DNA from 3 places in the Ralstonia chuxiongensis genome. Region 3 is predicted to be linked to each of the others. Evidence: predicted binding sites of a transcription regulator. Region 3 holds the regulator's gene; each other region holds the start of a gene.
The links. Region 3 encodes FNR, which switches genes on or off when oxygen is low (the NO sensors DNR and NnrR bind a similar motif). Its sites were predicted from a motif close to TTGATNNNNATCAA; they were not measured.

Region 1 (3,274 bases), on a different contig from region 3:
CCAGGACGCGCTCAACGACTGCATGAAGCCGTATGGCGGCTTTGAACACAACCTGCAGAGCTTGTTGGTGGTCGATCGTCTGGAAGAGCGCTACGGTGGTTTCGACGGTCTGAACCTGACGTTTGAAACGCGCGAGGGCATCCTCAAACATTGTTCGCGCAATAACGCCGCCACGCTGGGTGACCTGGGGCGGCGCTTTCTCGAAGGGCAACAGCCTTCGCTGGAAGCCCAGCTTGCCAACCTCGCCGATGAGGTTGCGTACAACAACCACGATATCGACGATGGCCTGCGCTCTGGCCTGATTACGCTGGAGCAACTCGAAGGCGTGCCGCTGTGGGCGATCCACCGGCGCGAAGCCGAGGCCGCGTTCCCGAATGTCAGCGGCCGGCGCCTGATCAACGAAACCATTCGCCGCATCATCAACGCGCTGATCGTCGATCTGATCGGCACCACGCGCGCCGGCATTGCTGACGTTGCGCCGCAATGTATTGATGATGTGCGTGCCGCGCCAGCGCTCGTCGCGTTCTCCGAGCCGATGCGTGAAGAGGCGCGCGCGCTCAAGCGCTTCCTGTTTGACAACCTGTATCGGCATTACCTCGTGATGCGCATGGCCGCGAAGGCGCGCCGCATCATCGACGATCTGTTCCGCGTCTTCATGGACGACCCGCGCCTGCTGCCACCGCAGTATCAGGCAAAAGCCAACCCCGAAGAGCAGCCGCGCTGGATTGCGCATTACATCGCTGGCATGACGGATCGTTACGCCATCAAGGAGCATCGCCGCATCTTTGCCGTGGATGCGGTTTGAGTAACGGCGGTAGCGGTCGAGCCGCTATCCGACCGCCTGGCTCCCAAGCGATCTGAAACCAGATCAAAATCAAACGCCCAAAAAAAATGCCCGGCCGCCCCAACGCATGCCGGGCCGAACGCGCCAACCACCGCCGACGAGCGCCCCCGCCGTCGACGGCCCCTGCGGCACGTCGGTAAAAGTCGATCAGGACAGTGTCAGTTCGCTGATCGCCCTCCCTTAAAAGCGATAGCCCAGGCCGACGCCCAGGAGCCACGGGTCAACCTTGACCTTGCTGATGGTCTGGCCGGCCATCTTCACGTCGGCGCTGATCCAAGTCTTCTTCAGGTCGACGTTGAAGTAGAGGCGTTCGGTCAGGCGATAGTCGAAGCCGGCCTGCAGTGCAGGGCCAAAGCTGTTTTTGCTGAGGTCCAGCGAACCAACGCCCGGCACCTGCAGATTCACATTCGAGATGCGGGTGTAGTTGATGCCCGCGCCCACGTACGGCTTGAAGCGCGACTCGGGCGTGAAGTGGTATTGCATCGTCAGGATGGGCGGCAAGTGGCGGAAGCTGCCGATCTTGGTCGGGCCGCCCAGCGCGCTTTGCATGACCGTGACGTCCTGTTGTTGCGGGTAGGTCAGGATCAGCTCGGCCGCGAGGTGTGGCGTGAAGAAGTACGAGATGTCCAGCTCGGGCAGGACCTTGTTGTTGATCTGAATGGCGTCAGCCGGAATGGCCAGTGCGGGCACCGCGTCGGATTTATTGGCGGCTGTCAGGTTGACGGCGCGAAGACGCACCATCCAGTTGCCGGTGGCCGGCGCCAAATCCGTACTCTGCGCAAAGGCGGTCTGGCTGAATCCGGCGGCAAGCATTCCAGCGGCTACAGCTACGGTGGCTAGGCGGTGAAAAGCCATGAATCGCTCCCTCTTGTGTCGTCTCGTGATGTGATGGAAGCAAGTCTCGCGGGGAAGTCGCTTGGCCGATTTGCTCGGGATCAAGTTCACCCCGTCGTCGATGGCGCGTACGGCCGCCGATTTGACGGCACGCAAACTCTGCCGTTGCCTCTCGACGACAGCCGGCATGCAAGCGTTTGCCTGCCGAAAATTGGGGACAGGTTCACCGGCTTCACGCTACGATGGCGCTTTTTGCCGCACTGTCTTTCCATGGCCCGCTTGCCTCGCCTCAGTCCTACCGACGTCCCTGTGCACGTGTTGCAGCGCGGCAACAACCGCCAGATCGTTTTTCGCGGTGACGACGACTACGCGTTCTATCTCGACACGTTGCGCATGGCTGCGCGCGAGCACGACTTTGCCGTCCATGGTTTCTCGTTGATGCCCAATCACGTCCACCTAGTGGGTACGCCCAAGGTGGCGGACAGCCTTTCGCGCACGCTGCAGGCGGTCGGACGGCGCTATACGCGATACTTCAACGCCGCCGCTGATCGCAGCGGAACGCTATGGGAAGGGCGTTTCCGCTCGACCGTACTCGACCCGGCCGAATGGGTGCTGCCGATGCTGTTGTATGTGGAATCCAACGCCGTGCGCGCGGGTCTCGTCAGCACGCCGGAAGACGACCGATGGAGCACGTATCGACATCATGTGGGCATTCAATCCATCCCGTGGGTGAGTGACCACTATTGCTATTGGCGCCTTGGTAACACGCCTTTCGAGCGCCAATCTCGCTATCGAACGTTATGGCATGAAGGTTTGGGTCCAGACCAGCTGGCGCAGATTCGCCAGCATGTGCATAGCGGCTGGCCACTCGGAAACGAGGCGTTTCTCGCGACGCTGGCACGCGCCGGCGGCCGTCGCGTTGCGCCATTGCCGAAGGGGCGACCGCCTCGCCAACCCGCAGAAGTGGCCGTGGAGGGCGGCGCGCGCACCGACTAGCGAGGTAACGGAGCCGTCATGCGCAGCCGTTTCAATGCAGCCGAATTTAATCTGTCCCCACTAATAAACCCGCACTGTTGTCGTGCATTTATTAATTTACTCCGACCCCATTTAAAAACTTTTGCCTGTTACAGGCTGCTCTTTTATATTCGTTTCACCCCGCATTCATGGTGCGGCGCGCCATTGCTTGTCTGCCACCGCATCCGCACGATCGCGAGGGCCTTCTACGGCGCGCAGTACCCACAACCTCGGAAGATCGCCGTGGAACAACATTCCTTCCCCGCCGCACCGTCGGCCCAGGGTCTGTATGACCCGACCAATGAACATGACGCTTGCGGCGTCGGCTTCGTCGCTCACATCAAGGGCAAGAAGAGCCACGAGATCGTCCAACAGGGTTTGCGCATCCTGCACAACCTCGATCACCGGGGCGCGGTCGGTGCTGACCCGCTGATGGGCGACGGCGCGGGCATCCTGCTGCAGATTCCCGATCAGTTCTTCCGTGAAGAGATGGCGAAGCAGGGCATCAATCTGCCGCCGGCCGGCGAATACGGCGTCGGCATGATCTTCCTGCCGAAGGAACACGCTTCGCGCCTGGCCTGT
Region 2 (3,274 bases), on a different contig from region 3:
TGGGGGCTCCGCTGGCGGTCGGCATGATTGCGACCGTGGCATGGTCCGCTCTGTGGGTGTGGCGTGGCAGCGAGCCACTTCAGGAGGCGCCGGAGAGTTCAGCGTCATCCATCAACTGGCGTGTCGCAATTGGTTTTGCCCTGTGGACGGCTGCCTTGCTGCTTGCCGCCGCCGCCGCGCGCACATGGTTCGGGACAGCAGCGGTGGTGGCTGTCACCGTGTTTGGCTCATTTGCCGATGTGCATGCCGCGACTGCATCCATTGCAACGCAGGTTGCTGGTCATACGCTGCAGATATCTACGGCAGGCACGCTGGTGATGCTCGCGCTGACGGCCAACACGTTCTCGAAGGTTGTCGTGGCCATCAGCGGGGGGCGTGCCTTTGCCAGCAGGGTCACCGCAGGTCTGCTGACCATGCTTTTGTCCTGCTGGGCGGTGTTCTGGTTTGTCGCCTAGTCAATTCCGGCCAATGCGCATGCGGATCAGACCCGTCACCAGAGGAAAAGACTTAGAGAATCAAATCGGACGGCGCATGCTGGCGGGACCCGCTAGCGTTGTCGCGACCGAGAATGCCGGCCAGCAAGGTCCATTCGCCACCCATTGCGCGGATGGTGTCGTCCAGGCTAAGCATACCCACCAGTCGTTGCTGACGATCGACCACCGCCAGACGGTGCAGGCCGTGGCTCAGCATCGAGCGCAAGGCTTCACTGATCATGGCGTCATCGTGAATGGTGAGAAGACCGCGCGTCATGACTTCCGATACAGCGGTCTCGGTGCAGTCGCCGCGGTTGGCTATCCCGTGCACCACCATGTCCCGGTCTGTCACGATGCCGACCACCCGCGCTCCGCAGCCGGTGCGTTCCGTGACAAGTAGCGCACGGGCGCTTTCGTCCCGCATCAATCGGGCGGCCTGCTGCAGCGTCGCCGTTGACTGGACGTGGACGATGCGGCGGGAGCAAATCTCGTCGACCCTCATGCTGAACTCCGATGCGCGTACGTTTTCACTATAAGAACGGGCCGGTGTCAGAAGTTGATCCCGCACAAGGTGCCGTGAGCTTTCCATGACTGCACAAGGCGGCAGCCGATAGCGAAGGAGTCTATTGAGCGTTGGACGCTTGCACTTGAGGCAGATCAAGTGGCGTGGCTGGGGGCGCTGAGCCAAACGCTGATGTAAATCAAGGGGTGATCCGCTTGGTGGTCCAACATTGAATCCAGCAACCCCGTTTGGGGCGGACGACGGATTCGATGGAGGCAGATCATGTACGACAGGATTCTGGTAGCGGTGGATGGCAGCCCGACGGCAGATCGCGCGCTGGACGAGGCCATCCAGCTTGCGCAAAAGCTCGGCTCTGAGCTGGTCATCGCGCACGTGATCGACAACTCGTATCTGATGTACGACGTTGGCTACATCGATGTCGGCGCCTTTACCGAAGCCTTGGTCAAACAAGGCAATCAAATCGTCGCCGACGCGCGGGACAAGGCCGAAAAGGCGGGCGTGCACGTCCATAGCGTCGTGGTTGACGACCCGATCGGTACCTTTGATATCGGCACTGCCATTGAACAGGCAGCCCACAACGTCGGCGCTCAAGCCCTGGTGCTGGGCACGCACGGGCGTCGCGGCTTCCAGCGCTTGTTCCTGGGCAGCGTGGCCGAGAGCGTTGTACGCCGGAGCACGCTGCCGGTGCTGCTCGTCCGCGCGGTGGAGGCGCAAGCACCGCACGCCGCTACGGAACCGCTGAGCAATGCCGTCATTGCCTAGTCGGGTAGCGCATCCTCTGACACGACATCGGGATCTGACCATGAGCTACGCCAGTCTGATGGTGCATCTGGACCGCAGCGAACGCGCCATGCACCGCCTCAACCTTGCGGCCCAGTACGCACAGGCGCACGGTGCCAAACTCGTCGGCATCTACGCGAGCTTTGCGCCAAGCCTCAGCTGGTTCTACATGATGGAAAACGCTGCACGCTATCTGGAGGAAGACCGGATCCGGCGCGACAGCGTGCGGGATGCCGTGCATGCGCGCTTTCGCCAGGCGACCGAGAAGCTTCCGGTCGAGACGGAATGGCGCGATGTGGAAGGCGACCCCGTGGCACTGGTGCTGCGTGAAGCGCGGGAGACCGATCTTCTGGTCGTCGGACAACGCAACCATGACGACCCGGATGAATTTATCGCCGGCGACTTTGTGGAAACTCTGATCCTGGAGTCGGGCCGCCCGGTGCTGGTTGTGCCGTACGCGGGCAACTTCACGGCATTGCCCAAGCGTGTGCTCCTAGCCTGGAGCGGCGGCCGCGAATCGGCCCGCGCGCTGCACGATGCCATGCCAATGATGACGGGCGCAACGGTGCACGTGCTGCAGATCACGAGCACGCAGCCCAAGCATTGGGCTGAAGAAACCACGGTCGGTCAGGTCGCGCGTGCGCTCAACGCGCGCGGCATCCACACCACTGTGGAAGAGGCCGACTGCGCAGATTCCGACACCGCCGTGGGCGAGCTGCTGCTCTCGCGAGCGGCCGACTTCAATGCCGATCTCATCGTGATGGGCGCCTATGGGCACAGCCGCCTGCGTGAACTCGTGCTGGGCGGCGTGACACGCACCCTGCTCAAGACGATGACCGTACCGGTGCTGATGTCGCACTGAGCCTCGACCTCAATTGCACCTGAGAAGATCACCATGAAGAACGATATCCAGCTCAAGGCCGATGTCGAAGAGGAGCTGCAATGGGATCCGGCGGTGGACGCCAGCCGCTTTGCGGTGCAGGCCAAGGACGGCGTCGTCACGCTCTCCGGCGGCGTCGACACGTTTGCCGACAAGCATGCCGCGGAGGAGGCGATCCGCCGCGTTGCCGGCGTGACCGCGCTTGTCATCCATGTGGATGTACGGATGCCGCCAGATATGGAGCGCCCGGATGACGAGATAGCCCAGGCGATCAGCAATGCGTTGCATTGGAATGCATCGGTCCCGCCGAACGTTGTCCAGATCACTGTTGAAAACGGGGCCGTGACGCTGCGCGGTGAAGTCGATCAGGACTTCCAGCGCCGTGCTGCTCTGGACACGGTGCGCAGAGTCCACGGCGTGAAGTCCGTGGCCAATGCGCTGACATTGCGCCCCGCCGCTGGCCCGGCAGATCTGAGTGATCGCATTGCGAAGGCGCTGCAACGCCTGGCTGTGGTCGACGCCTCGCGCCTCAGTGTCTCCGTGGCGGACGGGACGGTGACGTTGTATGGGCCGCTGCGCAACCTCAACGAGTGCCGCGCGGCCCGTGAAGCCGCATGG
Region 3 (3,274 bases):
GTCATTGACTCGCAACGGGTCCTGCGCGCAGATCAGCGCGGTTTCGAGGACGATCTTCGCCTCTTGGGTATTCATCGGGTTGAGCGGCTCGTCATTGCTCGCGCACGGCCAGTCGCCGTCACGCTTGAGGTTTGTCGTCCCACCGCGAAGCACGCGGCATTTCTGAATGCTGTTGCCCGCCCGGGCCCGGCGCGCGAAGGCCAATCATCCAATTGGAGCCTGCACCGAAACGCAGTGGCTGTGCCCGCAAAGTAGGGCCGGAGGAGCGAGTTGATCCGGTGCCGGTCAGGCACCACAAGGGCAATTTCTTCCGCCGCCATGGGGACGGATACTGCGCCGGACGACTACCAAGAAGAACGGCAGCCCGCCCGAATCGACTGTCCAGGGGACTCTACCGCTGGATGGCATCGCTTGGCGCCGCGCTTAGGATTGTTGATTTGCGCGGGTGGCGAATCGAATTGCGGTTGATTGTAGGGCAATTTCCAGCAGCGCCGCAACCGGGAAGATGTCCTAGCCTCCTATCATGGGACGATTGGCAATTTTTGCCTGCCTGAACGCCTACAGCACCAGACAGAATCCGTGTGCGTTAAGCATCTCCGGCAACCAGATTGCGTGAGCCAGCCCCCAGACCCCAAACCCGGCGATGGCGATGCCGGCCGCGCCCCGCGCCCATCGCTGGCGCGACAGCCCACGCAGCCACCCAGCCAGACCAGACATCATCAGCAGGTTGGGCAGCGTACCCGCACCAAAGGCGAGCATGACCACGGCCCCGGAAGCGGCGTTGCCTGCCAACAACGCCACAGCCAATGCGCCGTAGACCATCCCACACGGCACCAGCCCCCACGCCATACCCGTGAGATAGCGGCGCAGTAACGGTGGCTGACGCTGCAGCCTACCGCCCAGCGTGGCGGCGCCTCGAGACAGGCCTCCTGCCACGCGGCCAAGCAAGCGTTCAAGCCACACACTGCGCCACGCATCCCCTGCGGACCGAACAAGCAGCAAAACCCCGTAGGCGACCAGCAATGCGCTAGCGAACGCAAACAAGCCGCGTTGAATCGGCAGCCATTGCTGGCGCCAGACGGTCGCGCCCATGGCACCCATGATTGCGCCCAGCAACGCATAGGTGGTCAGCCGGCCGGCATGCATGACGACCTGTTCAAACCAAAGCCGGCGACGGGACACGATCCGCACCGCCACAGCGCCACGTTCGGCTGCGAGTGCGATACCGCTGCACATCGCCAGACAATGCACACCGCCGAGCAATGCAATCAGGAAAACGCTCACAAGCGCCGCGGCACTCATCTTTCTGACGCTCTTTTGATATGGACCAAGGTTTTTGTCTTACTGTTGCGAACCAAGCGTAATTGACGCGTTTTGCCGCATCGGAAATGTCCGAGGACAAGAAGGTCGCCGTTATAATAAGCTGGCGCTGTAAAACAAGAATTACTCATTTCACCTTCCCGAAATTCGCCCCCGCCCGTGCTCACTCGAATCGCACTTACCGACCAAGCCTCGCGTTGTTCCACCTGTGTACTCGGGCAAATCTGCCTGCCGGTGGGAATGAACTCGGATGACGTGCGCAAGATGGACGATTTGGTCGGCGAGCGCATCCGCATTAAGAAGGGGCAATCGCTCTATTCTCTGGGTGAGCCGCTGGAGGCGGTTTACGGCATTCGTTTCGGCACACTCAAAACCCATCTGACGCTTGAAGACGGTCGGCATCAGATCACAGGGTTCCACCTGCCGGGTGAAATCGTCGGGCTCGATGGCATTGGCGATATGCGCCACGTGTCGGACGCCACCGCGCTTGAAGATACCGAAGTCTGCGTGGTGCGCTACGACGAGTTGCAGCACCTTTCGCGCCGGCTGCCTTCGCTGCAGCATCAGTTCTTGCGCATCATGAGCAAGGAGATTTCGCAGGATCATCTGATGCTGCTCACACTGGGCTCCATGCGTGCGGAAGAGCGTCTCGCAGCATTCTTGCTCAACCTCTCGAAGCGTTCGGCCCAGCGCGGATATTCGTCGACCGAGTTTGTGCTGCGCATGAGCCGCGAAGAACTTGGCAGCTATCTGGGTCTCAAGCTCGAAACCGTCAGCCGCCTGTTCTCGCGCTTTGCCGAAGCGGGTCTCATCCAGATCCGCCAACGCCACGTCAAGCTGATCGACCTGGCCGGCCTGCGCCAGGTCATGAGCGGTCAGGCGGCCTAAGCTGCCTTTCATGGCTCCCGCTCAGACGAGCGGGTGTTCATGCGCTTCCAGCTTGCCAATGCCCGGCGACACATAGAGCGTCAACGCGCTCGACAATGCGCACAGCAACCAGAACACAAAGAAGGACACGGTGTAAACCGCCTGGGCCGACACCGTGATCTGCTCGCCGAAGAAGCGCAGATCGACGGGGTCTACCACCGCGAAGACCACCAGCTCAGCCAGGGCCGCCGACAGAAATGCCGGCCACAGAATCCACATCAGCAGTCGACGCTTCATCGGGCCTCCGTGTGAATGGCATGCGCCGGTGCGCCCGTCGTCTTTTCAACGACCAAACCGCGCCGCACGACGTTGTCATGAATAACAGCATCGGGATGCGATATCGCCAGCCAAATGGTGACGCCGCAGCCGACCATGGCGACGAACGGCCCTGCCATCAGCAGCCACGGCCACGGCTCGCGCCACCAAGGACGGGCCTGTGCGGAAGATTGCGTTGCGTGCATCGTTGCCTCCTGTTGGGGATGCCGCATCAGCGCGGCACGATGAAGCTCGACGGTTCGCGCAGTACAAGGCTGTCGCTACCGCTGTCTGCATGGATGACGAAACGGATTTTGTGCGAGCCGGGGGCGGCATCGTCGGCCGGCCGGCGCACGCGCACTGGCAGCAGCCGGTTAGCCGCTGGCGGCAGTTCCAGTGTGGTCGATTCGCCGCGACCGCCCTCCACGTCCAGTTCCGGCATGCCCTCGGCGGTGATGGTCACGCGCATGGGGTGCTCGGACGCGTTCATCAGTTGCAGGCGATAAACGTTCTCGATCTTGCCGCCGTCCACTTCACGCGCCAGCGCACCACGATCACGAATCACGTCAACCTTGAGCGGCTGCCGCATCGCCAATGCCACGATGAACCCGGTGAAGAGCACCAGCATGATCCCGGTATAGATCAGCACGCGCGGACGCATCAGATGTCGCCGGGCTTCCTTCGGGCTGAGCCGATCAAGCATCGCGCGTTCCGACGTGTAGCGGATCAAACCGCGCGGGTAGCGCATCTTGTCCATGACCTGGTCACAGGC

Region 1: a site for FNR is predicted at 1,770-1,783, ahead of NKG59_RS23180 (OmpW/AlkL family protein). Genes of this name have one in related genera too.
Region 2: a site for FNR is predicted at 1,165-1,178, ahead of NKG59_RS00570 (universal stress protein). Genes of this name have one in related genera too.

Annotation. Positions count from the first base shown of each region.
Region 1 covers NZ_JAMYWC010000008.1:75,258-78,531, forward strand. Annotated here, with positions in the region: gene NKG59_RS23175 (deoxyguanosinetriphosphate triphosphohydrolase) at 1-805, shown strand, start outside; gene NKG59_RS23180 (OmpW/AlkL family protein) at 1,025-1,699, opposite strand; gene NKG59_RS23185 (transposase) at 1,949-2,674, shown strand; gene NKG59_RS23190 (glutamate synthase-related protein) at 2,936-3,274, shown strand, end outside.
Region 2 covers NZ_JAMYWC010000001.1:136,406-139,679, forward strand. Annotated here, with positions in the region: gene NKG59_RS00560 (MgtC/SapB family protein) at 1-455, shown strand, start outside; gene NKG59_RS00565 (CBS domain-containing protein) at 508-975, opposite strand; gene NKG59_RS00570 (universal stress protein) at 1,258-1,758, shown strand; gene NKG59_RS00575 (universal stress protein) at 1,799-2,638, shown strand; gene NKG59_RS00580 (BON domain-containing protein) at 2,672-3,274, shown strand, end outside.
Region 3 covers NZ_JAMYWC010000003.1:675,588-678,861, reverse strand. Annotated here, with positions in the region: gene scpB (SMC-Scp complex subunit ScpB) at 1-75, opposite strand, end outside; gene NKG59_RS12470 (sulfite exporter TauE/SafE family protein) at 559-1,302, opposite strand; gene fnr (fumarate/nitrate reduction transcriptional regulator Fnr) at 1,480-2,208, shown strand; gene NKG59_RS12460 (hypothetical protein) at 2,230-2,484, opposite strand; gene NKG59_RS12455 (FixH family protein) at 2,481-2,708, opposite strand; gene ccoG (cytochrome c oxidase accessory protein CcoG) at 2,735-3,274, opposite strand, start outside.